3 regions of the Castellaniella defragrans 65Phen genome follow, and region 1 is predicted to be linked to each of the others. Evidence: predicted binding sites of a transcription regulator. Region 1 holds the regulator's gene; each other region holds the start of a gene.
The links. The regulator LexA, encoded in region 1, represses DNA repair genes until DNA is damaged. The targets are predictions, from matches to a motif close to ACTGTATNNNNATACAGT.

Region 1 (10,189 bases):
CGGCGACCGCGTCACCCTGGACTTCACCGGCACCATCGACGGCGTGGCCTTCGAGGGCGGCAGCGCCCAGGACTTCCCCTTCGTGCTGGGCCAGGGCCGCATGCTGCCCGAGTTCGAGGCCGCCGCCACCGGCCTGAAGGCCGGCGAGACCAAGACCTTCCCGCTGGCCTTCCCGGAAGACTACGGCAGCCCCGCCGTGGCCGGCAAGCAGGCTGAATTCACCATCACCGTGAAGGAAGTCGCCGAGCCCGAACTGCCCGAACTCGACGCCGACTTCGCCCGCGCCCTGGGCCAGGCCGAAGGCGACGTGGACGCCCTGCTGGCCGATGTGCGCGCCAACGTGGAACGCGAGGCCCAGGCCCGCGCCAAGAACCGCACCAAGGCCAGCGTCATGGACGCCCTGGCCGCCGCCTGCGACTTCGACCTGCCCAAGGCCCTGGTGGACAACGAGATTGCCAACCGCACGGCCGCCGCGCGCGAGGAACTCAAGCAGCGCGGCCTGCCCAACGCCGACAGCATCCCCATCCCGGAGGACACCTTCCGCGCGGAAGCCGAGCGCCGCGTGCGCCTGGGCCTGCTGGTGGCCGAGCTCATCAAGTCCGCCGACCTCAAGGCCAGGCCCGAGCAGGTCCGCGCCCGCATCGAGGAATTCGCCAAGAGCTACGAGCAGCCCGCCCAGGTCGTCGCCTACTACCTGTCCGACCGCCAGCGCCGCGCCGAGATCGAATCGCTGGTCCTGGAAGACAACCTCGTCGAGCACGTCCTGGCGTCCGCCCAGGTCACCGACGAAGCCGTCGATTTCGATACTCTGATGGGTGCCCGCTGACATGAACCGGTTCACCGATTTCTACGCGTCGATGTACGGCGGGGACTCGGTCGTCCCCACCGGCCTGGGCTACGTGCCCATCGTGATCGAGCAGTCCGGCCGCGGCGAACGGTCCTACGACATCTATTCGCGCCTGCTGCGCGAACGGGTGATCTTCTTCGTGGGCCCGGTCAACGACCAGTCGGCCAACCTGGTCGTGGCGCAGCTGCTGTTCCTGGAATCGGAGAACCCCGACAAGGACATCTCGCTCTACATCAATTCCCCGGGCGGCTCGGTCTACGCCGGCATGGCGATCTTCGACACCATGCAGTTCGTCAAGCCCGAGGTCTCCACCCTGTGCACCGGCCTGGCCGCGAGCATGGGCGCGTTCCTGCTGGCCGCCGGGGCCAAGGGCAAGCGCTACGCGCTGCCCAATTCCCGCATCATGATCCACCAGCCTTCGGGCGGCGCGCAGGGCCAGGCCTCGGACATCCAGATCCAGGCCAAGGAAATCCTCAGCCTGCGCGAACGCCTGAACGGCATCCTGGCCGAGCGCACCGGCCAGGACATCGAGCGCATCGCCGTGGACACCGAACGCGACAACTTCATGTCCGCCGACGATGCGCGGGAATACGGACTGATCGACAAGGTACTGGTTTCGCGCACCGACGAAGCCAAGTGATTGGATAGCCATGACCGAAAAAAAGGGATCCAGCGAGGACAAGGCGCTGCATTGCTCCTTCTGCAACAAAAGCCAGCACGAAGTCCACAAGCTGATCGCCGGGCCTTCCGTCTTCATCTGCGATGAATGCATCAGCCTGTGCAACGACATCATCCGCGAGGAGTCCCAGGACGCGGCGCGGGCCGCCGTGCGCAAGGAACTGCCCACGCCGCAGGAAATCAAGTCCTTCCTGGACGGCTACGTCATCGGCCAGGAAACGCCCAAGCGCAACCTGGCGGTGGCGGTCTACAACCACTACAAGCGCATCCGCTACCAGGACGCCAAGGACGGCGACGTCGAGCTGTCCAAGAGCAACATCCTGCTGATCGGGCCGACCGGCTCGGGCAAGACCCTGCTCGCCCAGACCCTGGCGCGCATGCTGGACGTGCCCTTCGTGATGGCCGACGCCACCACCCTGACGGAAGCCGGCTACGTCGGCGAGGACGTCGAGAACATCATCCAGAAGCTGCTGCAGAACTGCAACTACGAAGTCGAGAAGGCCCAGCGCGCCATCGTCTACATCGACGAGATCGACAAGATCGCGCGCAAGTCCGACAACCCGTCCATCACCCGCGACGTCTCGGGCGAGGGCGTGCAGCAGGCCCTGCTGAAGCTCATCGAAGGCACGGTCGCCTCGGTGCCGCCGCAGGGCGGGCGCAAGCACCCGAACCAGGACTTCGTCCAGGTGGACACCACCAACATCCTGTTCATCGTGGGCGGCGCCTTCGACGGCCTGGAAAAGATCATCCGCGACCGCAGCGAACGCTCCGGCATCGGCTTCGCCGCCACGGTGCGCGCGCGCTCCGAGCGCGGCGTGGGCGAACTGTTCGCCGAGGTCGAACCGGAAGACCTGATCAAGTTCGGCCTGATCCCGGAACTGGTCGGCCGCCTGCCGGTGGTCGCCACCCTGGAGGAACTGAGCGAGGACACGCTGGTGCGCATCCTCACCGAGCCGCGCAACGCCGTGGTCAAGCAGTTCCAGAAGCTGTTCGAGATGGAGGACGTCGCGCTGGAAGTGACGCCCGAGGCCCTGACGGCGATCGCCCGCCGGGCCATCAAGCGCCGCACCGGCGCCCGCGGCCTGCGCTCCATCATCGAGCAGGCGCTGCTGGGCACCATGTACGAACTGCCTTCGCGCCAGGACATCAACCGCGTGGTCCTGGAAAAGGACGCCGTCGAAGGCCTGACCTCGCCGACGCTCATCAAGGGCCCCCGGCCCGACCGCCACGCCGAAGACAAGCCCCTGCGCTCGGCCGCCGCCTGAGCGCGGCCCGGACCCCGCCCTTCGTTCTTCCCGCCGGAAGGGCGGCCGGCGCCGCGCCCATCTTCCGGGCGGGGGCGTTTCGCGCCCGCCGGACGGCCGGTTCCCGTATACTGGCAGTGTGCCCCCAGCTCTTGAAAAGCGTCTGTACGGCACCATATTCATCAGCAGGCACAATACGAAAAAGGAAGCCCGCGCTTCCTTTTTCTTTCAGATTCAATAGTTTGAGGAATCAACCATGTCTGCTAGCCAGATTCTGACCCAGGAACCTGTGGAACTGCCGCTGCTGCCGCTGCGCGACGTCGTGGTCTTTCCGCACATGGTCATCCCCCTGTTCGTGGGGCGGCCGCGTTCCATCAAGGCGCTCGAGCTGGCGATGGAAGCCGGCAGCAGCGTGATGCTGGTGGCCCAGAAGTCCGCCGGCAAGGACGAGCCCACGCCCGACGACCTGTACGAGATCGGCTGCGCGGCCAACATCCTGCAGATGCTGAAGCTGCCCGACGGCACCGTCAAGGTGCTGGTCGAAGGGCTGCAGCGCGCCCGCGTCCATGAAGTCACCGACGCCGAAACGCATTTCGCGGCGCGCGTCTCGGGCATCGAAGAAGACCAGTCCGACCAGGCCGAGGCCGAGGCCCTGCGCCGCGCCGTCGTGGCCCAGTTCGAGCAGTACGTCAAGCTCAACAAGAAGATCCCGCAGGAAATCCTGACCTCGCTGGCCGGGATCGAGGACGCCGGCCGCCTGGCCGACACCATCGCCGCCCATCTGCCCCTGAAGATCGAGCAGAAGCAGTCCCTGCTCGACATGCCCGGCGCCGCGCGCCGCCTGGAAGCCCTGCTCGCCCAGCTGGAATCGGAAATCGAGATCCTGCAGGTCGAGAAGCGCATCCGCGGCCGCGTCAAGAAGCAGATGGAAAAGAGCCAGCGCGACTACTACCTGAACGAGCAGGTCAAGGCCATCCAGAAGGAACTGGGCGAGGGCGAGGAAGGCGCCGACATCGAAGAGCTCGAACGCCGGATCGCGGCCGCGCACCTGCCCAAGGAAGCCCGCAAGAAGGCCGACGCCGAGCTGAAGAAGCTCAAGCTGATGTCGCCCATGTCGGCCGAGGCCACCGTGGTGCGCAACTACATCGACACGCTGCTGGGCCTGCCGTGGCGCAAGAAGAGCCGCGTCAACAACTCCCTGAAGAACGCCGAGGAAGTCCTCGACGCCGACCACTACGGCCTGGAAAAGGTCAAGGAGCGCATCGTCGAGTACCTGGCGGTGCAGCAGCGCGTGGACAAGCTCAAGGCGCCGATCCTGTGCCTGGTCGGGCCCCCGGGCGTGGGCAAGACCTCGCTGGGCCAGTCCGTGGCCCGCGCCACCAACCGCAAATTCGTGCGCATGGCGCTGGGCGGCGTGCGCGACGAGGCCGAGATCCGCGGCCACCGGCGCACCTACATCGGCTCCATGCCCGGCAAGATCCTGCAGAACATGGCCAAGGTGGGCGTGCGCAATCCGCTGTTCCTGCTCGACGAGATCGACAAGCTGGGCGCGGATTTCCGCGGCGACCCGTCCTCGGCCCTGCTCGAAGTGCTCGATCCGGAACAGAACCACACCTTCCAGGACCACTACATCGAGGTCGATTTCGACCTGTCGGACGTGATGTTCGTGGCCACCAGCAACACGCTGAACATTCCGCCGGCCCTGCTGGACCGGATGGAAGTCATCCGCCTGTCGGGCTACACGGAAGACGAGAAGGTCCACATCGCCTTCGATCACCTGCTGCCCAAGCTGATGAAGAACAACGGCGTCAAGGAAGGCGAGCTGAGCATCTCCGAAAACGCGGTCCGCGACATCGTGCGCTACTACACGCGCGAGGCCGGGGTGCGCGCGCTGGAACGCGAGATCTCCAAGATCTGCCGCAAGGCCGTCAAGCGCCTGCTGAGCGCCGGTGCCGAGGGCCGTGAGCTGAAGCATGCCGACGGCCAGGCCGCGATCGTGGTGGATTCCTCCAACCTGAACGACTTCCTGGGGGTGCGCCGCTTCAATTTCGGCGTGGCCGAAAAGGAAGACAAGATCGGCCAGGTCACCGGCCTGGCCTGGACGGAAGTCGGCGGCGACCTGCTGACCATCGAGGCGGCGGACATGCCGGGCAAGGGCGTGGTCCTGCGCACGGGTTCGCTGGGCGACGTGATGAAGGAATCGGTCGAGGCCGCCCGCACGGTGGTGCGCGCCCGCGCCCGCAAGTGGGGCATCGCCGACCAGGCCTTCGAGAAGCGCGACCTGCACATCCACTTCCCGGAAGGCGCCACGCCCAAGGACGGCCCCTCGGCCGGGGCCGCCATCACCACGGCCATGGTGTCGGCGCTGACCGGCATCCCGGTGCGCGCCGACGTGGCCATGACGGGCGAGATCACCCTGCGCGGCGAGATCCTGGAAATCGGCGGCCTGAAGGAAAAGCTGCTGGCGGCGCATCGCGGCGGCATCAAGACCGTGATGATCCCGGAGGAAAACGTCAAGGACCTGGCGGAAATCCCGGACAACGTGAAAAACCACCTGGAGATCATCCCGGTGCGCTGGATCGACCGGGTGCTGGAAGTCGCCCTGCAGCGCATGCCCGTGCCCCTGTCGGACGAGGAAGTCGCCCGCCTGGCGGCCGAGGCGGTCGCCGCCGCCAAGCCGGCGGAAGCCGGCGGCAGCGGGGTGATGAAGCACTGAGGCGAACCTGGCCCCGGGCCGGTCCCCGTTCGGACCGGCCCGAGCCCGGCGGATCGGAACGGCTTCCCCTCCGTGCGCGGCGCGGTTCAGCGGCCGGAGAAGGGCCGGCGAAACGACCAAGGGCTCCCCGAAAGGGAGCCCTTGCCGCTTCTGGCCCGGATGCGCGCAGAGGAGCGCCGGCGTTTCAGTGCAGCGCGGTGGTGCGGATCAGGCCGACGGCGATGCCTTCGATGGCGAAGTCGTCGCCCGGACCCACGTCGATGGGCTGGAAGTCGGGGTTTTCGGGCAGCAGGCGGATGCGGCGGCCCTGGTGGTCCAGCCGCTTGACGGTGACGTCGTCGCCCAGACGGGCGACCACGATCTGGCCATGGCGCGCCTGGGGCGTGCTGCGCACGGCCAGCAGGTCGCCATCGAGGATGCCGGCGTCGCGCATGCTGCTGCCGCGCACGCGCAGCAGGTAGTCGGGCGCGGACTCGAACAGGTGGGGGGCCAGCGGGATTTCGCGTTCGATGTGCTCGGCCGCCAGGATGGGGCTGCCGGCGGCGACGCGGCCCACCAGCGGCACCAGGCGGCTGTCGGACGGCGCGAGCCAGACCGGGGCGCCGGGCAGGGGGCCGGGCAATGCGCCAGGCAATGTGCCGGACGGGGGATGGAGCCCGTGGGCCGGGCCGGCGCCGGCGGGGATGCCGTCCCGCGCGGGGCGGGCAGCGGCGGGCGCGCCCGCCGGATCGGCGTCCGGGCTGCGGGCTTGCTCCGTGAGCTGGATGCCGCGCGAGGTGGCCGCCGACAGGCGGATGTAGCCCTTGCGCTCCAGCGCGCGCAGGTGGTCTTCGGCCGCGTTGGCCGAGCGGAACCCCAGCTGGCGGGCGATTTCGGCCCGGGTGGGAGGGCGGCCGGCCTGCTGGATGGATTGCCGGATGAGGTCCAGGATCTGGGACTGCCGGGCGGTGAGTTTCAGGGCCATGACGCGCTACTGGATGGAAACACAGCCCGTATTGTGACCGAAGGGCGCGCGCCGCGCAAGCGGCAGGGCGGCCAGCAGCAGGGCGGCCGTCCTGAAACGGCGACGGGGCCCCGCAAGAGGCCCCGTCGTGCGCCATGCCGCGGCGCGGGCGGGCGGGTCAGTGCCCGATCACGCCTTGATCATGCCTTGATCATGCCTTGATTACGCGGGCGATCGCCTCGGCCACGTAGTCGATGTTGCCGCTGTTCAGGGCGGCCACGCAGATGCGGCCGCTGCCCACGGCGTAGATGCCGAATTCCTCGCGCAGGCGCTCCACCTGGTCCTTGGTGAGGCCGGAGTACGAGAACATGCCGCGCTGCGCCTTGACGAAGCTGAAGTCCTGGCTCACGCCCTGGGCCTGGATCTTTTCGACCAGCTGGTGGCGCATGGCGCGGATGCGGTCGCGCATGCCGGCCAGTTCCTCGGCCCACAGCGCGTACAGCTCGGGCGTGTTCAGCACGGTCGAGACCAGGGCGCCGCCGTGGGTGGGCGGGTTGGAGTAGTTGGTGCGGATGACGCGCTTCAACTGGCTGAGCACGCGCGTGCTTTCCTCGTCGCCGCCGGTGACCAGCGTCAGGGCGCCGACGCGCTCGCCGTACAGCGAGAAGGACTTGGAGAACGAGGAGCTGATGAACATGGTCATGCCCAGGTCCGCGAACAGGCGCACCACGGCGGCGTCTTCCTCGATGCCGGCGCCGAAGCCCTGGTAGGCGATGTCCAGGAAGGGCACCAGCTGGCCGGCCTGCAGCGTGCGGGCGATGTCCTGCCATTGTTCCAGGGTGGGATCGACGCCCGTGGGATTGTGGCAGCAGGCGTGCAGCACCACGATGGTGCCGGCGGGCAGGGCGCGCAGCGAGGCCAGCATGCCGTCGAAATTCAGCCCATGGGTGGCGGCGTCGTAGTAGTCGTAGCTGACGACCGGGAAGCCGGCGGCGGCGAACAGGGCCTGGTGGTTGGCCCAGCTGGGGTTGCTGATGGCGACCTGGGCGTTCGGCAGGATCTGCTTGAGGAAGTCGGCGCCGACCTTCAGCGCGCCGGTGCCGCCCAGGGTCTGGACCGTCAGCGAGCGGTGCTCGGCGATCAGGGGCGAGCCGGCGCCCAGGAGCAGGGCGCGGGCGCCGTTGTTGTAGCCGGGAATGCCGTCGATCGGCAGGTAGTTGCGCGGCTCGGCCTGCTCGAACAGGCGGGCCTCGGCCTGGCGGACGGCCTTCAGCAGCGGGATGCGGCCCGCGTCGTCGTAGTAGACGCCGACGCCGAGATTGACCTTGGTGGGCCGGGTGTCGGCCTTGAATTGTTCGTTCAGGCCCAGGATGGGGTCGCGCGGAGCGAGTTCGACGGATGCGAAGATGGAGGACATGGGATTCCGTAGGGACAAGGGGAAAGGTCTGGAGACGCCATGCACCGGTCCGCCCGTCCGCCGGCCATCCCGGCAAGGAGCGCGTCGGACGTGGGGAGACTGATGCAAAGGATTCCTTGGTCGCGAAGGCCAACGATGAGATAATAAGGGGTTTACCCGAATAGTGTCCAGGCGAACCATGGAGAGCCGCGCAAATACCCCGGACCCGGTGGAGGACTCGCCGGGTTTCGTGCATTTTCCAGACAGTCCGTTTCAGCTTTTCCAGCCCTATCCGCCCGCCGGCGACCAGCCGGCCGCGATCGACACGCTGGAAGAGGGCGTGCGCGATGGGCTCATGTGCCAGACGCTCCTGGGGGTGACGGGCTCGGGCAAGACCTACACCATGGCCAACCTGATCGCCCGCACCGGGCGGCCGGCCATCGTGCTGGCGCCCAACAAGACTCTGGCCGCCCAGCTCTACGCCGAGATGCGCGAATTCTTCCCGCGCAACGCGGTGGAATACTTCGTGTCCTACTACGATTACTACCAGCCGGAGGCCTACGTGCCCTCGCGCGACCTGTTCATCGAGAAGGACTCGTCCATCAACGAGCACATCGAGCAGATGCGCCTGTCGGCCACCAAGAGCCTGCTGGAGCGCCCCGACACCATCATCGTGGGCACGGTGTCCTGCATCTACGGCATCGGCAACCCGGGCGACTACCACGCCATGGTGCTGACGCTGCGCACGGGCGACCGGATCGGCCGCCAGGAAATCCTGGCGCGGCTGGTGTCCATGCAGTACGAGCGCAACGACACGGAATTCTCCCGCGGGACCTTCCGGGCGCGCGGCGAGGTGATCGACGTCTTCCCGGCCGAGCACGCCGAGCATGCCTTGCGCATCACGCTGTTCGACGACGAGATCGAGTCCCTGGACCTGTTCGATCCCCTGACGGGCAAGCCGGTGCAGAGCCTGGTGCGTTTCACGATCTTTCCCAGTTCGCACTACGTGACGCCGCGCGAGACCGTGCTGCGCGCCATCGAGACGATCAAGGACGAACTGCGCGAGCGCCTGGCCGAACTGACGGCGGCGGGCCGGCTGGTCGAGGCCCAGCGGCTGGAGCAGCGCACCCGCTTCGATCTGGAGATGCTGCAGGAACTGGGATTCTGCAAGGGCATCGAGAACTATTCCCGGCACCTGTCGGGCGCCCTGCCGGGCGAGCCGCCGCCCACGCTGATCGACTACCTGCCGGCCAACGCCCTGATGTTCATCGACGAGAGCCACGTCACCATCGGCCAGCTGGGCGGCATGTACCGGGGCGACCGCTCGCGCAAGGAAACCCTGGTCCAGTTCGGCTTCCGCCTGCCCTCGGCGCTGGACAACCGGCCCCTGCGGCTGGAGGAATTCGAGGCGCGCATGCCGCAGTGCGTGTTCGTCTCCGCCACGCCGGGGCCCTACGAGGCCGCGCACGCGGACCAGGTGGTCGAGCAGGTGGTGCGCCCGACCGGCCTGGTGGATCCGGAGGTCGAGCTGCGCCCGGCCGCCACCCAGGTCGACGATCTGCTGGGCGAGGCCAAGCTGCGCATCGCGCGCCACGAGCGGGTGCTGGTCACCACGCTGACCAAGCGCATGGCCGAGGACCTGACCGAATACCTGGGGGAAAACGGCCTCAAGGTGCGCTACCTGCATTCGGACATCGACACGGTGGAGCGCGTCGAGATCATCCGCGACCTGCGCCTGGGCGCCTTCGACGTGCTGGTCGGGATCAACCTGCTGCGCGAGGGCCTGGACATCCCGGAAGTCTCGCTGGTGGCGATCCTGGACGCCGACAAGGAAGGCTTTCTGCGTTCCGAGCGCAGCCTGATCCAGACCATCGGCCGCGCGGCGCGCAACCTGAACGGGCGCGCCATCCTGTATGCGGACCGGGTGACCGATTCCATGCGCCGGGCCATGGACGAGACGGCCCGCCGCCGGGAAAAGCAGCAGGCCTTCAACATCGAGCACGGCATCACGGCCCGCGGCGTCAGCAAGGCGGTGCGCGACCTGATCGACGGGGTGTCCGCGGCGGCGGCCGCGGCGCCGGTCGCGGCGGGCTACGACGAATCGGCCCTGCACGACGAAAAGTCCCTGGCGCGGGAGATCCGCCGCCTGGAGCAGCGCATGAACGAGCACGCCCGCAACCTGGAGTTCGAGCAGGCGGCCTCGGTGCGCGACGCCCTGCGCGCCCTGAAGGCCCGCGCGCTGATGGAGTGACGCCCGGCGCCCGGATGCGCCGGCGGCGCCGGGCCTGGCCTCGTCCCCGGTTTCGCGCGGACGGCGCCGGGTCTCCCGTCCGCCCGTCGCGGGCCGGCCTGTTGCGGGCCGGCC
Region 2 (10,189 bases), 380 kb from region 1:
CAGGATCTGGTCGTACCAGGCGAAATCGCCCACCGGCACCCACTGCGCGCCGGCTTCGGCCTGGATCGCCCAGTGACGGGCGCGCAGCGCGCGGCCCGTGGCCAGCAGGCTGTCCGCGTCGGCCTTGCCGGCCCAGTAGGCTTCCTGGGCGCGCTTCAGTTCCCGGGCGGCGCCGATCCGGGGAAAACCTAGATTATGAATGATCGTCATGATTAATCCTGATAACATTAAAATTATTCAATGAACGACATTCTGCCTGGAGAGGCAGAAAATAAAAAATCAAATCCTGCACGGATAACATGAGAGAAATTCATGATTGAGCTTCGCCACCTGGAAACCCTGCTGGCCATCCGCGACGGCGGCAGCCTGCAGGAAGCCGCCGAGCGCCTGCACCTGACCCAGTCGGCCCTGTCGCACCAGCTGCGCGACCTGGAAGTGCGGCTGAAGACGCCGCTGCTGAACCGGCGCACCCGCCCCGCCCGCCTGACGACGGCGGGCCTGCGGCTGGTGGCGCTGGCCGAGGACGTGCTGCCGCGCGTGCGCGCGGCGGAACAGGAACTGCGCCGCCTGGCCGCCGGCCGCGCCGGCCGCCTGCACGTCGCCATCGACTGCCATTCCTGCTTCCAGTGGCTGATGCCCACGCTGGACACCTTCCGCAAGGACTGGCCGGAGGTTTCCCTGGACCTGACGGCGGCGTTTTCCTTCGCCCCCCTGCCCGCCCTGGCGCGCGGCGACCTGGACGTGGTGATCACCTCCGACCCGGAGCCGCTGGAATCGGTGGACTACACGCCACTGTTCGCCTACGAGCTGGTGCTGGCGGTGGCCAGCCAGGGGCCGCTGGGCGCGGCCGGCCGCGTCCTGCCGGAGGACCTGGCCGACCAGGTGCTGATCACCTACCCGGTCGACCGGAGCCGGCTGGACGTCTACACGGCTTTCCTGGACCCGGCCGGCGTGGAGCCCGCCGCCGTGCGCACGGCGGAGCTGACGCCCATGATCGTGCAGCTGGTGGCCAGCGGCCGGGGCGTGGCGGCGCTGCCCAGCTGGGCGCTGGAGGAATACAGGAACCTGCCGGGATTGCGGATCTGCCGGCTGGGATCGGGCATCTGGCGCACCCTGCAGGCCGGCGTGCGCGCCGAGGACGTGGAAACCCCCTACATCCAGGCCTTCCTGGAGCAGGCCCGGCGCACGTGTTTCGAGACCCTGCCGGGCATCCGCGCGCCGGGCTGATCAACGGTCCAGCAGGCGCCGGATGCAGTCGGCGGAAAACCCCCGCCCCGCCATGAAGCGGTACTGCCGCGCGTATTCGCGGGGATCGGCGGGCGGCTGGCCGAACTTGCGCTGCCAGACGGCGCGCGCGCGATCGGCTTCGGTGGCGCGCAGGGAATCCCGCAGGCCGGCCAGCTCGTCGTCGGCCAGCCCCTGCTGGCGCAGGGCGCCCAGGATGCGCTGCGCGCCCTGGCGCGCGGCGGCGCGGTGGGCGTAGGCCTGGGCGTAGCGCTGGTCGGACTGCCAGTGCTCGCGCGCGAGTTCGTCGAGCACGGCTTCGATGGCGGCGGGATCGTCGCACCAGGCGGAGAGCTTGCGCCGCAGTTCCTGGCGGGAATGCTCGCGCCGGGAGAGGTAGGCGACGGCCCGCGCCTTCAGGCTGGGGCCGGAACCGGCGCCAGGCCTGGCCCCGGACCCGCGCCGGGACGGGCCATCGCCGTCCGGCGATGCGGCATCGCCGCCGGACACGGCGCTGAAGCCGTCGCCGGCCCTATTCCCCATCGGCGGCGGAAGCGGCGGGCACGGCCCGCGGGACGATGCCCAGGTGCTCGCGCACCCGGTTCTCGATCTCGAAGGCCATGTCCCGATGCTCTTTCAGGTAGTCGCGGACGTTGTCCTTGCCCTGGCCGATACGCTCGCCGTTGTAGCTGTACCAGGCGCCGGACTTGTCGATCAGGCCGGCCTGGACCCCGAGGTCGATGATCTCGCCCTCGCGGGAGATGCCGGTGCCGTACATGATGTCGAACTCGACCTGCTTGAACGGCGGGGCGACCTTGTTCTTGACGATCTTGACGCGGGTTTCGTTGCCGACGACCTCGTCGCCCTTCTTGATCGAGCCGATGCGGCGGATGTCCAGACGCACCGAGGAATAGAATTTCAGCGCGTTGCCGCCCGTGGTGGTCTCGGGGTTGCCGAACATGACGCCGATCTTCATGCGGATCTGGTTGATGAAGATCACCATGCAGTTGGCGCGCTTGATCGTGGCGGTGAGCTTGCGCAGGGCCTGGCTCATCAGGCGGGCCTGCAGGCCGGGCAGCGAATCGCCCATGTCGCCCTCGATTTCGGCCTTGGGCACCAGGGCGGCGACCGAGTCGATCACGATCAGGTCGACCGAGCCCGAGCGCACCAGGGCGTCGGTGATTTCCAGGGCCTGCTCGCCGGTGTCGGGCTGGGAGATCAGCAGGTCTTCGAGATTGACCCCCAGGCGCGCGGCGTACTGCACGTCCAGGGCGTGCTCGGCGTCGACGAAGGCGCAGGTGCCGCCGATCTTCTGCATTTCGGCGATGACCTGCAGGGTGAGCGTGGTCTTGCCGGAGGATTCGGGGCCGTAGACCTCGACCACCCGGCCGCGCGGCAGGCCCCCGACGCCCAGGGCGATGTCCAGCCCCAGCGAACCGGTGGACACGACCTGGATGTCGTGCTCGACCTGGTTGTCGCCATAGCGCATGATGGAGCCCTTGCCGAACTGCTTTTCGATTTGAGACAGCGCGGCGGCCAGCGCCTTGGCGCGTTCGGGGTTGGCCTTGCCGGAGCGTTCATCCATGAGGGAATTCCTATCGTGAGTGACGGGCCGCCGGGACCCGGGCCAGGGATCGGCCGGGTCCGCCTGCGGCGGGATTCGGGAAATTATGGCATTAATTATACTGTATGAAAATACAGATGTGCCAATTCGATCCCGGCCGCGCCGGCGGGGCCCGGCGCCGGCGGCCGCCCGGCCTTTCCCCGGCGTCCGGTGCCGCGTCCGTCGCGGCGCCCATCGTTTACCCTAATGACCCGGCGGGGCCGCGCATGCCACAATGGCGGCAGTCAGGGCGCCCGGGCGCCCGCCTCTCCCTGGATGTCATTCCCGCCATGCGTATCCTGATTGCCGAGGACGACAGCATTCTCGCGGACGGGCTGTCCCGATCGCTGCGCTACGACGGCTATGCCGTGGACGTCGTCAGCGACGGCTCCAGCGCCGATTCCGCGCTGCAGCTGCAAGCCTTCGACCTTCTGATCCTGGACCTGGGCCTGCCGCGCCTGGACGGCCTGTCCGTGCTGCGCAAGCTGCGCCAGCGCGGCACCCCCCTGCCGGTCCTCATCCTGACGGCCGCCGACTCCATCGAGCAGCGCGTCGAAGGCCTGGACCTGGGCGCCGACGACTACATGTCCAAGCCCTTCGCCCTCAGCGAACTCGAAGCCCGCGTGCGCGCCCTGATCCGCCGCCACGGCGGCGCGCGCGCCTCCGTCCTGCGCCACGGGCGCCTGGCCTTCGACCTGAACGGGCGCGTGGCCACCATCGACGACGCCGCCGTCGAACTGTCCGCCCGCGAGACCAGCCTGCTGGAAATCTTCCTCTCGCGCAGCGGCCGCATGATCAGCAAGCACCAGCTGGTCGATCTGCTGTGCGAATGGGGCGAGGAAGTCACCACCAACGCCATCGAGGTCTACATCCACCGGCTGCGCAAGAAGATCGAGCCCGCCGGCGTCCACATCCTGACCGTGCGCGGCCTGGGATACTGCCTGGAGCCCGACAACCGCTCCGTGCCGGCGGACGCGGCGGCCGTCGGCTGACGGCGCGCTCCCCGCCATGTTCGCCGACCCGGTACCGCGCAGGCCCCGCCGCCGCCGCGCGACCCTGCTGGGCCGCATCCTGCTGTGGATGATCGTGCCGCTGTTCGTGCTGTGGTCGATCGGCATCGTCATCACCTACTTCATCTCCCTGAACATCGCCAATTCGCCCTACGACCGGACGCTGGCGAGCCACCTGCGCCTGCTGCGCCACGAGGTCGAGCAGCAGCGCCTGGCCGGCGGCGTGGCGCTGTCCGAATCGGCCCGCACGGTGCTGGCCGGCAGCGCCGACGAATCGGCCACCAGCTGGCAGATCCTGGACGCCAACGGCCACCTGCTGGCGGGCGATCCCAGCATCCCCACGCCGGAAAACTGGGGCTACGACATCGACCAGATCCGCTTCCGCAACGCGTCGCTGAACCACCAGTCCATCCGCATGGCCTATGTGTGGGGCGGGCGCGACCAGGACGGCACCGGCTTCCTGACGGTCGTGGCCGAGCCGGCCGAGGCGCGCGCCACGCTGCAGCAGGAAATCCTCACCGGCATGCTGACGCCCCAGCTCATCATCCTGCCGCTGGCCGCCATGCTGGCCGGGCTGGGCCTGACCCAGGGCCTGGAGCCGCTCAGCCTGCTGCAGGAGCACATGCGCCGGCGCAAGCCCAGCGACCTGTCCCCCATCCGCGACGACCTGGCACCGGCCGAGATCGTGCCGCTGATCGCCTCCATGAACAACGTGCTGCAGCGCCTGTCCGACTCGATCGAGTCCCAGCGGCGCTTCGTCGCCAATGCCGCCCACCAGCTGAAGACCCCGCTGGCCGGCATCCGCACGCAATGCGAACTGGCGCTGCGCGAGCAGGAGCCCGCGCGCATGCGCGACAGCCTGCAGCAGCTCATCACCGGCTCCCAGCGCGCCACCCGGCTGGTCAACCAGCTGCTGCTGCTGGCGCGGGCGGAATCGATCGACCCCAACCAGTCCCGCACCACGGAAGTGCTCGACCTGCTGCCGCTGGCCGAGGCCTGCACCCTGGAATGGGTCGAGACCGCCCTGCAGCGCCGCCTCGACCTGGGCTTTGAATCGCCCGGCGAGCCCCTGCCGGTCTTCGGCAACGCGGTCATGATCCGCGAACTGCTGAACAACCTGATCGACAACGCCCTGCTCTACACGCCCGCCGGCGGCCGGGTCACCGTGCGCGCGCTGCCCGAGGGCGACCGGGTCTGCCTCGAAGTCCAGGACTCCGGCCCCGGCATCCCGCCCGAAGAGCAGTCCAAGGTCTTCGACCGCTTCTACCGGATCCTCGGCCACGGTGCCGAAGGCAGCGGCCTGGGCCTGGCGATCGTGCGCGAGGTCGCCGAACACCACCACGCCACCATCGCCTTCCTGCCGCCCGGCAACCACCGCGATCCCGTCAGCGCCGGCACCCGGCTGCGCGTTTCCTTCCCCCGCGACGATGCGCCCAGGACCCGATCATGAACCGAGCCCGACCCATGCCGCACGATGCCATGGACGAAGCCAACCGTCCCATGACCCACGAGGAACGCCGCGTCATCCTGGCGTCCTCGATGGGCACCGTCTTTGAATGGTATGACTTCTACGTCTACGGATCCCTGGCGGCCGTCATCGCCCAGCATTTCTTCACCGGCCTGAACCCCACGGCCGGCTTCATCTTCGCCCTGCTGACCTTCGCAGCCGGCTTCGCCGTGCGGCCCTTCGGCGCCCTGGTGTTCGGCCGGCTGGGCGACATGGTCGGGCGCAAGTACGCCTTCGTGGTCTCGATCCTGGTGATGGGACTGTCCACCTTCCTGGTGGGCGTGTTGCCCTCGTCGGCCTCGATCGGCACGGCCGCGCCCATGATCCTGCTGCTGCTGCGCCTGCTGCAGGGCCTGGCCCTGGGCGGCGAATACGGCGGCGCGGCCGTCTACGTGGCCGAGCACGCCCCGCAGGGCCGGCGCGGCTTTTTCACCAGCTGGATCCAGACCACCGCCACCACCGGCATGTTCCTGTCGCTGGTGGTGGTGCTGGGCACCCGCGCCACGCTGGGCCAGGAGGCCTTCGACGCCTGGGGCTGGCGGGTACCGTTCCTGATCTCCGTGCTGCTGCTGGTGATCTCGGTCTGGATCCGCCTGCGCCTGCATGAATCGCCCGCCTTCACGCGCATGAAGAGCGAAGGCCTGGTCTCGCGCGCGCCCATCAAGGAAGCCTTCGGGCGCTGGCGCAACCTGCGCCTGATCCTGCTGGCCCTGATCGGCCTGACGGCCGGCCAGGCCGTGGTCTGGTACACCGGACAGTTCTACGCGCTGTACTTCCTCACCGAGACGCTGGGCGTGGACGCCAACATCGCCAACATCCTGGTGGCGCTGGCCCTGCTGCTGGCCTGTCCGTTCTTTCTGGTGTTCGGCGCGCTGTCTGACCGGATCGGCCGCAAGCCCATCATCATGACCGGCTGCCTGATCGCCGCCCTCACCTATTTCCCCGTGTTCAAGGGCCTCACCCACTACGCCAACCCGGCGCTGGAACGCGCGCAGAACCAGGCGCCCGTGTACGTCGTGGCCAATCCCGAGGACTGTTCGCTGCAGTTCAATCCCGTGGGCATCGCCTCCTTCACCAGCGCCTGCGACCTGCTCAAGGCCTTCATGGCGAGCCATTCGGTCCACTACATCAACCAGACCGCCCCCCCGGGCACCATGGCCTACGCCCTGGTGGGCGAACAGCGCATCGACTCCTTCGACGGCACCTCGCTGCCGCGCGCGGAATTCGCCCGCCGCAACGCGCGGCTGCAGGAAGAACTGCGCCAGGCGGTGCGCAACCACGGCTATCCGGCCTACGCCGATCCGTCCCAGATCAACTTCACCATGGTGCTGCTGCTGCTGTTCTTCCTGGTGCTGCAGGTCACCATGGTCTACGGGCCGATCGCCGCCATGCTGGTGGAAATGTTCCCCACGCGCATCCGCTACACCTCCATGAGTGTGCCCTACCACATCGGCAACGGCTGGTTCGGCGGCTTCCTGCCGCCCGTGGCCTTCGCCACGGTGGCCACCACAGGCAACATGTACGACGGCCTGTGGTATCCGATCGCGGTATGCATCATGACGCTGGTCGTGGGCCTGCTGTTCGTCAAGGAAACCCGGCACAACGACCTGAACGCGCCCTAGGACGCCGGATTCACGGTCTCCGGCGAGCAACTCGCGCAGGCTGGTGACGATCCAGGGCCGTGATCCAGGGCCGTGATCCAGGAATGCGATTCAGGAGTGCGGTCCGGGGCCGCAATTCAGAGTCGCGTCAGGCGTGCGGCTCTAGAATGGCGGGGCACGCCGACGCTTGCCCGGGCGCTTCGATCCCCTTTGTCCGCCCGGGCATCCCAGCCGCCGGCTGCCGCCGTCCGCGCCCCCCGCGAGCTCCTTTTCGTGCGCGCGGACGGATGCCCTCCCGGCCCGGCCTCGTCCGGGCCGTTTTTTTCCAGCGCTGGAGGCCGGCGCGCCCAGGGCCCAGCGCCCAGCCCGAAAGCCAGGAACCGGGCGTCCTGCGCCTGGATCCCATGCCGGGTACTGGATGCTGGATGGGCTGGAGACCGGATATCGAACGCGGGATGCCGGAAGCCGAAGCCAGCGGGTCCTAGCCGCCCGAAAGATCCTCCTCGGGCAGTTCCGCCAGGCCCGCTCCCGCCGTCTCGCTGCGCCCGTAGGCGTCCTCGAAGCGCACGATGTCGTCCTCGCCCAGGTAGGTGCCGGACTGCACCTCGATCAGTTCCAGCGGAATGGTGCCGGGGTTTTCCAGGCGGTGCTTGGTACCCAGGGGGATGTAGGCGGACTGGTTCTCGGTCAGGAAGAACGTCTCGCCGTCGCGCGTGACCCGCGCCGTCCCCTTGACGACGATCCAGTGCTCGGCCCGGTGATGGTGCAGCTGCAGCGACAGGCGCTCCCCGGGGCGCACGATGATGCGCTTGACCTGAAACCGGTCTCCCGCGTCGATCGACTCGTAATGCCCCCAGGGCCTGAAGACCCGATGCGACACGAGCGCCTCCGGGCGCCCCTGGCCTTTCAGCTCGGCGACCAGGCCGCGGATGTCCTGCACCCGGTCGCGCGCCGCGACCAGCACCGCATCCGCGGTATCGACCACCACCACGTCCTCCAGCCCCAGCAGGGAAACCAGGCGGCCGTCGCTGCGTGCGTAGACGTTGCGGCAGCCGACCGCCTGGACGTCGCCCTGCAGCGCGTTGCCCTCGCCGTCGCGCGCGGCGATCCGCCACAAGGCGTCCCAGGAGCCGATGTCGCTCCAGCCGGCGGCCAGCCCGACCATCGCCACCTTGTCGGCGTGCTCCATGACGGCATAGTCCACGGACTCCGCGGGGCAGCCGAGAAACGCCGCCGCCTCGATCCGCGTGAAGTCCCCGTCGTCGCGGGTGCGCGCCATGGCGGCCCGGCACGCCCGCAGGATGTCCGGGCGCAGGCGGCCCAGGGCGTCCAGGTAGGCCGAGGCCCGGAACAGGAACATGCCGCTGTTCCAGTGGTAGTTGCCCGCCGCCAGGTAGGCGGCGGCGCGCTGCGCGTCCGGCTTCTCGGAAAAGGACTCGACCGCGTGGACGCCGGGCAGGCCGTCCAGCGGCTCGGCGCTGGCGCGCACGTAGCCGTAGCCCGTCTCGGGCCGGTCCGGTAACACCCCGAAGGTCACCAGCCAGCCCGCGCGCGCCGCCGGCGAGGCGCTCTGCACCGCCTGCCTGAAGGCGGCGCGATCCTCCAGGGCGTGGTCCGAGGGCAGGACCAGCAGCAGGGCGTCGGCGCCGTCGCGCGTCGCGCGCAGCGCGGCCAGGGCGATGGCGGGGGCCGTGTTGCGGCCCTCGGGTTCGAGGATGAGCGTGCCCTGGGCCGGAAAGCCGGCCTGGCGCAGATGCTCGGCCGCGAGGAAGCGGTACGCCTCGTTGGCCACGGCGATGGGGGCGCCCTGCGGCAGGTCCGCGACGCGCAGCCAGGTGTCCTGCAAGGGGGAACGGCCGTCGAACAGCGGCAGGAACTGCTTGGGATGATGCTCCCGCGACATCGGCCACAGCCGCGTCCCCGATCCCCCGACCAGCAGGACGACGCGCAGCGGCAGGGTTTCAGGAGACATGGCGCTTCGGGGAAAACGATCCGTTCATCGGGCAAAGGCTCAGGGTTGATCAAGGAATGGGCCGGCCATCGAGCAGCCGGCGGCCGGCCCCCCGCCGCCTCGGAGACGGCGTCTGGATGCGATCTTAGCGCATCCCCGGGGCCGGAAGGCGCGCGGATGCACGTCCTTGGGGCCTTTATCCTTCCAGGCCCGCGCCGGACGCGCCGCGCTCCCGCGTCCGTTCCAGCCAGGCCTGGAACATCAGCACGCCCCACAGGGGATACTGCCCGTTGTGGCGCCCGGACACATGCTCCGCCCACATCCGCCGGATCGGCTCCGGCCGCAGAAAGCCTTCGCGCCGCAGGCGCGATTCGTCCAGCAGGCTTTCCGCCCAGTCGCGCAGCGGGCCACGCAGCCAATGGTCCACGGGGACGCTGAACCCCATCTTGGGCCGCTCGATCAGTTCCCGGGGGACGTGCCGGTACAGCACCTGCCGCAGGATCCATTTGGTCGTGCCGCCGCGCAGTTTCATGGACTGCGGCAGCCGCCAGGCGAATTCCACCACCCGGTGGTCCTGGAACGGCATGCGGCCTTCCAGGGATACGCCCATGGCGGCCCGGTCCACCTTGGCCAGAATGTCGTCGGGCAGATAGCTGACGGTGTCCAGGACCATCAGGCGCTGGATGTCGTCCAGGCCTTCCAGCGGCAGGGGCCGGCCGCGCAGGCAGGTCGGGGGCTCGCGGCCGCCGATCACCACGTCCGCCGGCTCCCAGCGGGTGATCGACTCCAGGTACAGGTCGTCGATGCGCCCGGCCGACAGCATGCGGGCGCCCCGGTGCATTTTTTCGCCGGCCAGGGCGCTGCGCAGCGGTCCGGGCAGCACCGGCCGCAGCGGCCGGAACACGGCGTTCCAGGCCTCGGGCGACAGCGTACGGATGCCTGCGGCCGCCAGCCGCCGCAGGCCGTGCGGCACACGCGCGAAGCGGTTCCAGCGCCGGCTGTTGTGCAGGTAGCGGCCGTAGCCGGCGAACAGTTCGTCTCCCGCGTCGCCCGACAGCGCGACCGTGACATGCCGGCGCGCGAGCTGCGCCACCAGGAAGGTCGGGATCTGCGAGGAATCGGCGAAGGGCTCGCTGTACAGGTCGGGCAGCCGGGGGATGACGTCCAGCGCCTGTTCCGGCGTGACGTACAGCTCGGTATGCTCGGTGCCCAGGTGCCGGGCGACCGCCTGGGCGTGCTCGGCCTCGTTGTAGTCCTGCTCGTGGAAACCGATGGAAAAGGTCTTGACCGGCC
Region 3 (10,189 bases), 860 kb from region 1:
GTGCCCGCACTGCGCGAGCGGCTTGCCCAGGCGCGTGGCGGTGAGCACGTCCTGCAGCATCTTGCGCGAGCGCAGGTGCATGTGCACGTCGCCGCAGGCGACCAGCGGAATGGCGGTCAGCTCGCTCACCTCGCGCAGCCGGTGCAGCCACATCTCGTCGTCCAGGCGGCGCAGCAGTTCCACGGCCAGCCAGCAGCGTCCCATGAAGCGGTCCAGCACCCAGCGCGCGACGGCGCGCAGCTGCGCGGGCGTGGCGGACCGGTGCGGCGAGGCCAGCACCACGCAGCCGGCCAGCGCCCGCGGGTCGAGGTCGGCCGCGCGCAGGCGGTAGGCGCCCTTGGTGGGGGATGCGCGCCGCAGGCGGGTGATGAATTCGCACAGATTGCCGTAGCCCTGGCCGTCGCAGGCGATCACGACCAGGGTGAACGGCGCCAGGGGGGCATCGGCCGGTGCGTCGGCTCGTGCGCCGGTCGGCGGGTCCGGCCGCGCATCGGGCTGCAGATCGGGCTGCAGATCGGGCTGCAGATCGGGCTGCAGATCGGGCTGCAGATCGGGCTGTGCCCCGGCTGGTGCGTCGGGCTCGACCTCGAACTGGCTGCCGGCCAGCAGCGTCAGGCCGTGTTCCTTGGCCGCGACGTGCGCGCGCACGATGCCGGCCATGGAGCATTCGTCGGCGATCGCCAGCGCCGTGTAGCCGAGCTGCCTGGCGCGTTCGACCAGTTCTTCCGGGTGGCTCGCGCCGCGCAGGAAGGAGAAGTTGGTGAGGCAGCGGAGTTCGGCGTAGTCCGGCAGGGCGGGAGAGGCGCTGGCCATGGTTTCCTCGGGTGTCAGGCGAACATGCCGTGCAGATACCAGGCGGCGGCGTCCCCTGCCAGGCGCGTCTGGTAGATCCACAGCACCCCGGCCCGCCGGCTGAGCGCCACCCAGTAGTCGCGCTCGACGTGGTGGGTGGACGCATCGTCCTCGCCGCGGTGCCACCAGCCGCCTTCGACGCGGTGGGGGCCGGCCAGCAGCATCAGCGGCCCCTGGTGGACCGGCCGGTTTGCGCGCACCGCGAGCCGCAGCGGTTCGGGCAGGAGGAAGGTCGGCTGCGGCACGTCGGGCGGCGCCATGCGCTGCCGGGGCAGGGGGCGCGGCGCCGGCTGCCAGTGCTGCGCCCATTCGGCGCGGTGGTCCTCGCACAGCACGGGCCGACGTACGCGCTCGGGCCCCAGGCGCGCGGCGATGCGCTCCAGCACCAGGGCCAGCGATTCGCGCTGGCTGCCGGCGTCCGGCAGCAGCGAGTCGCTGCGCCCGGGCAGCGGCACGGCCTCGACCGCCTCCAGGGCCAGTTCACCCACCGGGGCCTGCAGCGTCACGCGGGCCAGGTGTTCGGCCAGCAGCCGGCACAGGTGCTCGACCTCGCGCATCGGCTGCGCGGTGCGGATGGTCAGTTCGCCGCCGTCGCCGGCATCGCGCGCGCGCACGAAATCGTGCGCCCAGCGCAGCGTGAACGCGGTGATGCCCGCGTGCCGCGCGGCCAGCCAGCCGCACAGCTGCAACAGCAGGCGGCGCGCCCCGAACAGCAGCACCGGGGCCGTCTCCACCCGCGCCATCAGTTCCAGGCGCGCGTGGAAGGTCTCGGGCAGCGTGATCCAGCGGTGCGTCTCGGGCCGCAGGCCGTAGGCCTGGTCGAGCGCGTCCAGCAGGCCCTGGCCGAAGCGCCGGTTGAGGCCGCCGCGCGGCAGGCGCCGCACGTCGCCCAGGGTGCGGCAGCCGAGCTGGGCCAGCGTGAGATGGTGTGGCGCGACGGCCGACAGGACCGCCATCGGCAAGGCGTCCAGGACCTCGGGCAGGGGCCGGCGCACCCCGTTGAGCACCCCGGCGCGCACGCAGGCCAGCGCGGCCAGGCTGTTGGGCGCCCAGGCGATCGCGGCCATGCCGAGCGTGCGGCCTTCGGCGTCGATGCGCTCGTGCAGCGCCCGGCGCCCGCCGAACAGGCGCGTGCCGGCCTCCGCCTCCAGGACGACGGCTTCATCGGCGAGGGCGACGCGGGGGGTGAACTGCAGGGCCCAGGTCGCCAGCCCGTGAAGCGCCTCACTGGACGGCGGCGTTCCGTCGGGTGCGCAGGGCAATGACAGTGCCGCCCACAGCATCGGCGGGGTCCTCGCGGGTCAGCAGCCGGCTCGGATGCCGCAGCCGGGGCGTGATGAGGGCGGCCAGGCCGCCGGGCATCGAAGGCAGGACGAGCGGTTCGTCCTGCAGGGGGCCGCGGCGCTTGAGGATGTGCAGGCGCAGTTCCCAGTCGGGCCCCGGGTCCGCCTGCACGCGCAGCGGCGCGGCCGAGGATTCGTGCCGCGCCGCCGCGGGGCGGCACAGGAACGCGAGCCCTTCGCAGGATTGCGCGCAGACCTGCAGGCGCCGGACCTGCTCGGGCCGCGCCTGCGGCAGCCAGGCGACGACCGCGCCGCAGGCGTTGGCCTTGAGCAGCTGCTCGGCCGTCCACAGCCGCTCGGCCGGCGTGCGGGCATCGATCCACACGAAACAGCGTTCGTCCAGGCCTTCCTGCCGCAGGCCGGGCAGGTAGGGCGGGTGGGGCGGCCCGACGGCGACGATCTGCCCGCCGCGCGCGGCGACCTGGCGCAGCGCGGGCGCCAGCAGGCGCCATTCGACGGCGGCGGGCTGCGCGGCCAGCACTTCGGTGAGCGACTGCGTGGGCCAGCCGCCGCCGGGCAGCTCGCGGTCCAGCGGCGCCCAGCCGGTGGGGACCACCGCCGTGGCCTGGCGGCCGATCTCGGTGCCGCGCCACACGCCCCGCACGGCCAGCTCCGGCCGCACGGCGCCGGCCGCGTCCGGGGGCGGCGCGGTGGATGGGGCAGGCAGGAGGGCGGCGGAAGCGTTCATGGCGAAAATACTGATGGTATGTACAGTATTTTGCCATAAATCCGCGGCGGGCGTCTGGCCCGGGGAAGGGGGCCGTGGCCCGGCGCGTCGGCGTTCAGGCATGCCGGCGTTCGGGCGGTCCGGCGACATTCAGGCGGCCCGGCGACGTTCGGGCGGTCCGGCGACGTTCAGGCGGTCCGGCGGCGTGCGGGCGGTCCGGCGGCGTGCGGGCGGTCCGGCGGCGTTCGGGCGGTCCGGCGCGGCGGCGAGCGGCGGCCTGGGCGGCCGGGATTCCCGGCGAGGCGCCGCCGGCCGGATCAGTCCAGGCGCCGGATGGGCTGGTCCGCGCAGCGGGCCAGCAGGGCGGCCAGTCCGCCCTGGGCCAGCGTCAGGCCGGGCGCCAGGTCCATCAGGGGCCGCAGGACGAAGGCGCGTTCGTGCATGCGGGGATGGGGCACCGTCAGGGTGGGCAGGTCGATGGACTGGCCGCCGTACAGCAGCAGGTCCAGGTCCAGGGTGCGCGGGGCGTTGCGGTAGGGGCGCTCGCGGCCGTGGCGCTGCTCGATGGCCTGCAGCGCCGCCAGCAGCGCCAGCGGGGGCAGCGTCGTCTCCAGGGCCGCCACGGCGTTGACGTAGTCGGGGCCGGAGGAATCCACCGGCGCGGTGCCGTACAGGGGCGAGAGCCGCAGGCCGGCCACGCCCGGCACGGCGGCCAGCTCGGCGGCCGCCCGCCGCACGGTGCCGGCGGCGTCGCCCAGGTTGGCGCCCAGGCCGACGCAGGCCAGGACGGGCGCGGCGGGTTGGGACGGGGCGGAGGGGCTCATGGCGGCGGAGGCGCCGCGGCCGGCATGCGGGCCGGACCGGGCGTCGGGACGGCGGGGAGCGTTCAGGCGGCGCCGTCCGGCGCCACGGAGGCGGCCGGGGCGGACGCCGCGGACTGGCCGTCCACGCCCGCGCCCTGGGACGGGCTGCGCCGGCGGCGGCGCTTGCGGGCCGCGCCCGTGCCGGCGCGGCGGGCGCCCGCGTGGCCGGCCTGCCAGGCGTCGATCATCTGCGAGCGGCGCTCGTCGTTGCTGTCGGACAGGTCCATCCACCATTGGGCCAGGACGCTGTCGACCTCGCGCGCCTCGGCGCGCAGCTGCAGGAAGTCCACCGCGGCGCGGAAGCGCGGCTGTTCCATCATGCGCCAGATCGAGCGCACGGTGGCGCGCTCGAAGCGGGCCTGCATCAGCCAGATCTCGCGCATGTCGGCCTGGTGGCGGCGCTGGATGGCGAGCTTGTCCATCTGTTCCTCGATCACCGAATCGGCGGCGCGGATCAGGGCCTCGTTGCGCTGCATGCCCTGGGCGGCCAGGGCGGACCAGCGCTTCTGCACCAGCCGCCACAGCAGGGCGGCGAACAGGAAACTGGGGCTGACGGGCTTGCCCGCCCGCACCCGGGCGTCGGTGCGCGACAGGGCGATCTCCACGAAGGCCTCGCCGCCGTCTTCCTCGAAGATGCGGTCGATCAGCGGGATCAGGCTTTTCATCAGGCCCGAGCGGCGCAGCTCGTGCACACAGTCCATGGCGTGGCCGCAGGTCAGCAGCTTCAGCGTCTCGTCGAACAGGCGCGAGGCCGGGACGTGCTCGATGAGCGGCGCCAGCCGGCTGATCGGGGCCTCGGTGGCCGGGTCGATGCGCGCGCCCAGCTTGGCCTGGAAGCGCAGCGCGCGCAGCATGCGCACCGGGTCCTCGCGGAAGCGTGTTTCCGGGTCGCCGATCATGCGCACCACGCGGTTCTTCAGGTCCGCCACGCCCTGGTGGAAGTCGATGACTTCTTCCTTCAGGGGATCGTAGTACAGGGCGTTGATGGTGAAGTCCCGGCGCGCGGCGTCTTCCTCGTGCGTGCCGAATTCGTTGTCGCGCAGGATGCGGCCGTGCTCGTCGGTTTCCTGGTTGCCGGAGGACGGCGCGCGGAAGGTCGAGGTCTCGATGATTTCCTGGCCGAACACCACGTGCACCAGCTGGAAGCGCCGGCCGATGATGCGGGCGCGCCGGAACAGCGGGCGGACCTGGTTGGGCGTGGCGTTGGTGGCGACGTCGAAGTCCTTGGGTTCCAGGCCGACGATCAGGTCGCGCACCGCGCCGCCCACGATATAGGCGTCGAAGCCGTGCTGGTTCAGGACTTCGCAGACTTTGATGGCGTGCCGCGACACCAGGCGCCGGTCGATGCCGTGCTTGTCGCGCGACAGGCGCACCGGGCCGCTGGGCGGGGTCGCGAACAGGCGCGCGACGAAATTCTTGATGGTCTGCTTGAGCATGGCGCGTATTTTAAGGCTTTGTATCGCCGGTGTCCCCCGGCGGGGGAGATTCTGGGCGAACCGCCGCCGGCGGCCGCATCCCTCCCGGAATCCCTGGAAACCTCCAGGAACCCCTAGGATTTCGCATCCTTCAGGCCGCCGAACAGGTCGAGGATGCGCCAGCCCCGGACGGCGGCGGTCTCGCGCAGCGCCGGGCTGGGGTTGGTGGCCACCGGATGGGTCACGGCCTCCAGCAGGGGCAGGTCGTTCATGGAGTCGCTGTAGAACCAGGACTCGTCGAAGTCCTCCAGCTGCCGGCCCTGGTCCCGCAGCCACTGGCGCACCCGCAGGACCTTGCCCGCCTTGAAGCTGGGCGTGCCCTCGATGCGGCCGGTGTAGCCGCCCAGCGCGTCGCGCTGCGGAATGGTGGCGATCAGGTGTTCGATGCCCAGCGCGCGGGCGATGGGGGTGGTGACGAAGGCGTTGGTGGCGGTGACGATGGCGCACAGCCCGCCGCGGTCCTGGTGTTCCGCGACCAGTTCGCGCGCGGCGCGCGGGATGCCCGGCTCGACGATCTCGGCCATGTAGTCCAGGTGCCAGCGGTCGAGTTCGTCGGGCCGGCCCAGGCGCAGCAGGCCCAGCATGAAATCGGCGGCCTCCTCGGCCGACAGCGTGCCTTCGTTGTAGCGGCGCATCAGTTCGTCGTTGCGGCGGCGGGCCTCCGCTGGATCGCCGGCGCGGCCGGTGCGCGCCAGGAATTCGGCCCACTGATAGTCGCTGTCGAAGGGCAGCAGGGTGTGGTCCAGGTCGAACAGGGCCAGATGGGTCGGGGTCATGGGGTCCTCGGGAGGGCCGGCGCGTCGGCCAGCAGGTCTTTCAGCAGGGGCAGGGTGATGGGGCGGTGGCGCGCCAGGGAATACTGGTCCAGGCTGTCGATCAGCGCCGTCAGGCGGTCCATGTCGCGGTCGCAGCGGGTCAGGATCCAGTGCAGGACCTCGTCGGACAGCTGCAGCCCGCGTTCCCGGGCGCGGTCGCGCAGGGCCTGGGCGCGGTCCTCGTCGGACAGCTGCTCCAGACGGTAGACCAGGTCCCAGCCCAGGCGGGTGCGCAGGTCCTCGCGCAGCGGCATGGCCAGAGGCGCGCGGTCGCCCGCCGTCAGCAGGGCGAAGGCGCCCGGCGTGCCGGCGGCGGTGCGCCAGCGGTTGAACAGGGCGAACAGCGCGGCCTGGGCGGCGGAATTGAGGTCGGCCACGTCGTCCACCGCCACCAGGGACAGGGCCTGGTCCTCGTCGGTGGCCAGGGCGTGCAGCCGCTGCGCCGGGGAGCGCGCGTCCAGGTAATGGCAGCCCGCGCCCTGCGCGCGGGCGCGCAGCAGGTGGCTGCGTCCCGAACCCACGCCGCCCCACAGGTACACGGCGCGCCCGGGCGCAAGCCCGCGCACGGCTTCGAGCGCGGCCAGGTTCGCGCCGGCCACGAAGCCGTCCAGCGACGGCATCGTGCCCGGCAGGATGTCGAGCAGCAGCTGCTGCGCCTGGGGCTGGGCGGGAGCGGAAGGGGTGGAAGGCATCGGGGCGTGCGTCGCAAGATGGCGTCCGGGACCGCATCCGGGCCTGCGCCGTGCAGGCCCGATCATGCGAAGCGGAACTTCATCGTAAAATCAGGCGAATATCCAAACTTGCAATTCTTGCACATTCGGCGGTTTTTCTCATGACACAAGGCACCTCCCCCTCCATGACCTACCGCGACGCCGGGGTCGACATCGATGCCGGCGACGCGCTGGTCGACCGCATCAAGCCCCTGGCGGCCCGCACGATGCGGCCCGGCGTGATGGCGGGGATCGGCGGCTTCGGCGCCCTGTTCGAGGTGCCGCGCCACTTGCGCGAGCCGGTGCTGGTGTCCGGCACCGACGGCGTGGGCACCAAGCTGCGCCTGGCCTTCGAGTGGCAGCGCCACGACACGGTCGGCATCGACCTGGTCGCCATGAGCGTCAACGACATCCTGGTCCAGGGCGCCGAGCCCCTGTATTTCCTGGACTACTTCGCCTGCGGCAAGCTGTCCGTGGACACGGCGGCCCGCGTCGTGGGCGGCATCGCGCGCGGCTGCGAGCTGGCCGGCTGCGCCCTGATCGGCGGCGAGACGGCGGAAATGCCCGGCATGTACCCGGACGGCGAATACGACCTGGCGGGCTTCGCCGTGGGCGCGGTCGAGAAATCCGCGATCATCGACGGCGCCGGCATCCGGGCGGGCGACACGGTGCTGGGCCTGGCCTCCAGCGGCGCGCACTCCAACGGCTATTCCCTGGTGCGCAAGATCCTGCGGCACGCCGGCGCGCGCCCCGACCAGGACCTGGACGGCCGCCCCCTGGGCGACGTGGTCATGGAACCCACCCGCATCTACGTCAAGTCCGTGCTGGCCGCCCTGGCGGCCCACGGCGCGGCGATCAAGGGCCTGGCGCACATCACCGGCGGCGGCCTGCTGGAAAACGTGCCGCGCATCCTCAAGCCGGGCCTGTGCGCCCGCCTGCACCGCGACGCCTGGCAGTGGCCGGCGCTGTTCCAGTGGCTGCAGGCCCAGGGCGGCGTGGCCGACCAGGAAATGGCGCGCGTGTTCAACTGCGGCATCGGCATGGTGCTGGTGGTGGACCCGGCCCAGGCCGACGCCATCGCCGCCACCCTGCGCGCCCAGGGCGAAACCGTCCATGCGCTGGGCGCGATCGAAGCCCGGGCCGAAGGCGGCGCGCAGACGATCGTGGACTGATCCGGGGCGGGCCTTGCGCCCGTCCTTTAGGCGCCGGAGCCGGATGCCGGCTTCGGGTGCGCCTTCAATCCCCCAGCATCCGGGCGAAGTGCCGCGCTGTTTCCGCCACGGCACGGTCCGACAGGCAGTCCACGCCGGTCCGTTGCGGCAGGGACCGCAGCCAGGTGATCTGGCGCTTGGCCAGCTGGCGGGTGGCGGCAATGGCCTGGTCGATGGCCCGGTCCAGGGAGATGCGCCCGTCCAGATGGTCCCAGAGCTGGCGGTAGCCCACGCAGCGGATCGAGGGCAGGCCCGGATGCAGGTCGGCGCGGGCGTGCAGGGCGCGGACCTCGTCCAGCAGGCCCGCGCCGATCATGGCCTGGTAGCGCTGCGCGATGCGCGCGTGCAGGACGGCGCGGTCGGAGGGCTCCAGGCTGATGGTCTCGAAGCGCCAGCCGGGCAGCGCGGGCCGCGGCGGTTCGGCCAGCCAGTCGCCCAGGGTCCGGCCGCTGCCGCGCCAGACTTCCAGCGCGCGCTGCAGGCGCTGGCTGTCGTTGGGCGCCAGCCGGGCGGCCGTGGCGGGATCCACGCGCGCCAGTTCGGCGTGCAGGGCCGGCCAGCCGCGCGTCCGGGCTTCCTCGTCCAGGGCCTGGCGGATGGCCGGGTCCGCGCGGGGCAGGTCGTTCAGCCCCTCGCGCAGGGCCTTGTAGTACAGCATGGTGCCCCCGCACAGCAGCGGGATGCGGCCGCGCGCGCGGATCTCCTGCGCCAGCGCCGCCGCGTCGCGCGCGAATTCCGCCGCCGAATACGACTGCGCCGGGTCGCGGATGTCCAGCAGATGGTGCGGCACCCGCGCCCGTTCCCCGGCCGTGGGCTTGGCCGTGCCGATGTCCATGCCGCGATAGATCGTGGCCGAATCCATCACGATGATTTCGATGGGCCAGCGCCCGGCCAGGGCCAGGGCGGCGGCGGACTTGCCGGAGGCCGTGGGGCCGGCCAGGCAGATCAGGACGGGGGCATTCGTGGACATGGGGGCATTATCGCCGACCCGCCGGGGCGGGCGCGGTGCTCGGGGCGGGGCAGGGGCGGGCAGGGGCGTGTCCCCCCGGCCGGGGCGTCCGTCGCGCGGCATCCGTTGTCCGCTGTTCGCGCCGCCTACTGCCCGCGCATGAACAGCCGGTCCAGGTCGGCCAGGCTCCACTGGAACCAGGTCGGGCGGCCGTGGTTGCACTGGTCGGCGCGCTCGGTGCGTTCCATCTGGCGCAGCAGGGCGTTCATCTCGTCCAGCGTCAGCCGCCGGTGGGCGCGCACCGCGCCGTGGCAGGCCATGGTGGACAGCAGCTCGTTGCGCTGCTCGGTCAGCCGGGCCGAATGGCCGATGCGTTCGATGTCGGCCAGCACCCCGCGCGCCAGGGCTTCGATGTCGCCCCGGGCCAGCAGGGCCGGCACGGCGCGCACGGCCAGCGAGGCCGGGCCGGTGGCGCGGATCCGCAGGCCCAGGCCGTCGAGCGTGTCCTGGTGCGCCTGGGCGGTGGCCACCTGGATCTCCGTGGCGGTGAACACCACCGGGACCAGCAGTTCCTGCGCCGGCAGGGGCGCCTGGTCCAGGGCCTGCTTCAGGGCTTCGTAGACGACGCGCTCGTGCGCGGCGTGCATGTCCACCAGGACCAGGCCGCGCGCGTTCTGGGCCAGGATGTAGATGCCGTGCAGCTGCCCCAGGGCCATGCCCAGGGGCAGGTCGGGGGCGTGCGGGTCGACGCCTCCGGAGAGGCCGGCGTCCCCGGCGGCTCGCGTGTTTCCGGCGTCCTCCCCTCCAGCGCCTTCCCGTCCCGGAACGGCGGCATCGGCCGCGTCCAGCGGCTGGTACAGCTTGCGCCAGTCCTGGACCGGGACCCGGTCGTTCAGCGGGAAACGCTGCTGGACGGGAATCCGGGCGGGGTAGGGGGAGGCGGGACGGGCGGCGTGCGCGGCCCCGGAGAAGGCCGCGGGCGCGCCGCCGGACCGGGATGCCGCGGGGGCCGCGGCGCCCGGGGCCGTGCCCGGCCGCCATGCGGCGTCGCCCTCCGTCGGCGCGGGCGGCGCCTCGGCCGGGCCGTCCACGGCGGCGCCGCCGCGGCCCGCCAGGGTCTCGCCCAGCGCCTGGGCGACGTGGCGGTGCACCGCGCCGCTGTCGCGGAAGCGCACCTCGTGCTTGGCCGGGTGCACGTTCACGTCCACCCCGGCCGGGTCCAGTGTCAGGAACAGCACGAAGGCCGGCTGGCGGTCGCCGTGCAGCACGTCGGCGTAGGCCTGGCGCACCGCATGGGACACCGT

Region 2: the regulator LexA is predicted to act here: its motif matches at 2,909-2,926, upstream of recA (recombinase RecA).
Region 3: the regulator LexA is predicted to act here: its motif matches at 2,893-2,910, upstream of imuA (translesion DNA synthesis-associated protein ImuA).

Annotation. Positions count from the first base shown of each region.
Region 1 is NZ_HG916765.1:2,414,036-2,424,224, reverse strand. Features, by position in the region: gene tig (trigger factor) at 1-826, shown strand, start outside; gene clpP (ATP-dependent Clp endopeptidase proteolytic subunit ClpP) at 828-1,487, shown strand; gene clpX (ATP-dependent Clp protease ATP-binding subunit ClpX) at 1,498-2,790, shown strand; gene lon (endopeptidase La) at 3,026-5,485, shown strand; gene lexA (transcriptional repressor LexA) at 5,670-6,449, opposite strand; gene BN940_RS10805 (amino acid aminotransferase) at 6,640-7,845, opposite strand; gene uvrB (excinuclease ABC subunit UvrB) at 8,024-10,075, shown strand.
Region 2 is NZ_HG916765.1:2,037,681-2,047,869, reverse strand. Features, by position in the region: gene metE (5-methyltetrahydropteroyltriglutamate--homocysteine S-methyltransferase) at 1-210, opposite strand, end outside; gene BN940_RS09140 (LysR family transcriptional regulator) at 313-1,227, shown strand; gene recX (recombination regulator RecX) at 1,228-1,734, opposite strand; gene recA (recombinase RecA) at 1,757-2,809, opposite strand; gene BN940_RS09125 (response regulator) at 3,118-3,819, shown strand; gene BN940_RS09120 (sensor histidine kinase) at 3,836-5,287, shown strand; gene BN940_RS09115 (MFS transporter) at 5,338-6,966, shown strand; gene BN940_RS09110 (mannose-1-phosphate guanylyltransferase/mannose-6-phosphate isomerase) at 7,427-8,917, opposite strand; gene asnB (asparagine synthase (glutamine-hydrolyzing)) at 9,093-10,189, opposite strand, start outside.
Region 3 is NZ_HG916765.1:3,276,495-3,286,683, reverse strand. Features, by position in the region: gene BN940_RS14645 (error-prone DNA polymerase) at 1-813, opposite strand, end outside; gene BN940_RS14640 (Y-family DNA polymerase) at 828-2,135, opposite strand; gene imuA (translesion DNA synthesis-associated protein ImuA) at 2,077-2,883, opposite strand; gene BN940_RS14630 (2-amino-4-hydroxy-6-hydroxymethyldihydropteridine diphosphokinase) at 3,180-3,686, opposite strand; gene pcnB (polynucleotide adenylyltransferase PcnB) at 3,749-5,161, opposite strand; gene BN940_RS14620 (HAD family hydrolase) at 5,275-5,976, opposite strand; gene hda (DnaA regulatory inactivator Hda) at 5,973-6,707, opposite strand; gene purM (phosphoribosylformylglycinamidine cyclo-ligase) at 6,848-7,897, shown strand; gene miaA (tRNA (adenosine(37)-N6)-dimethylallyltransferase MiaA) at 7,962-8,906, opposite strand; gene mutL (DNA mismatch repair endonuclease MutL) at 9,032-10,189, opposite strand, start outside.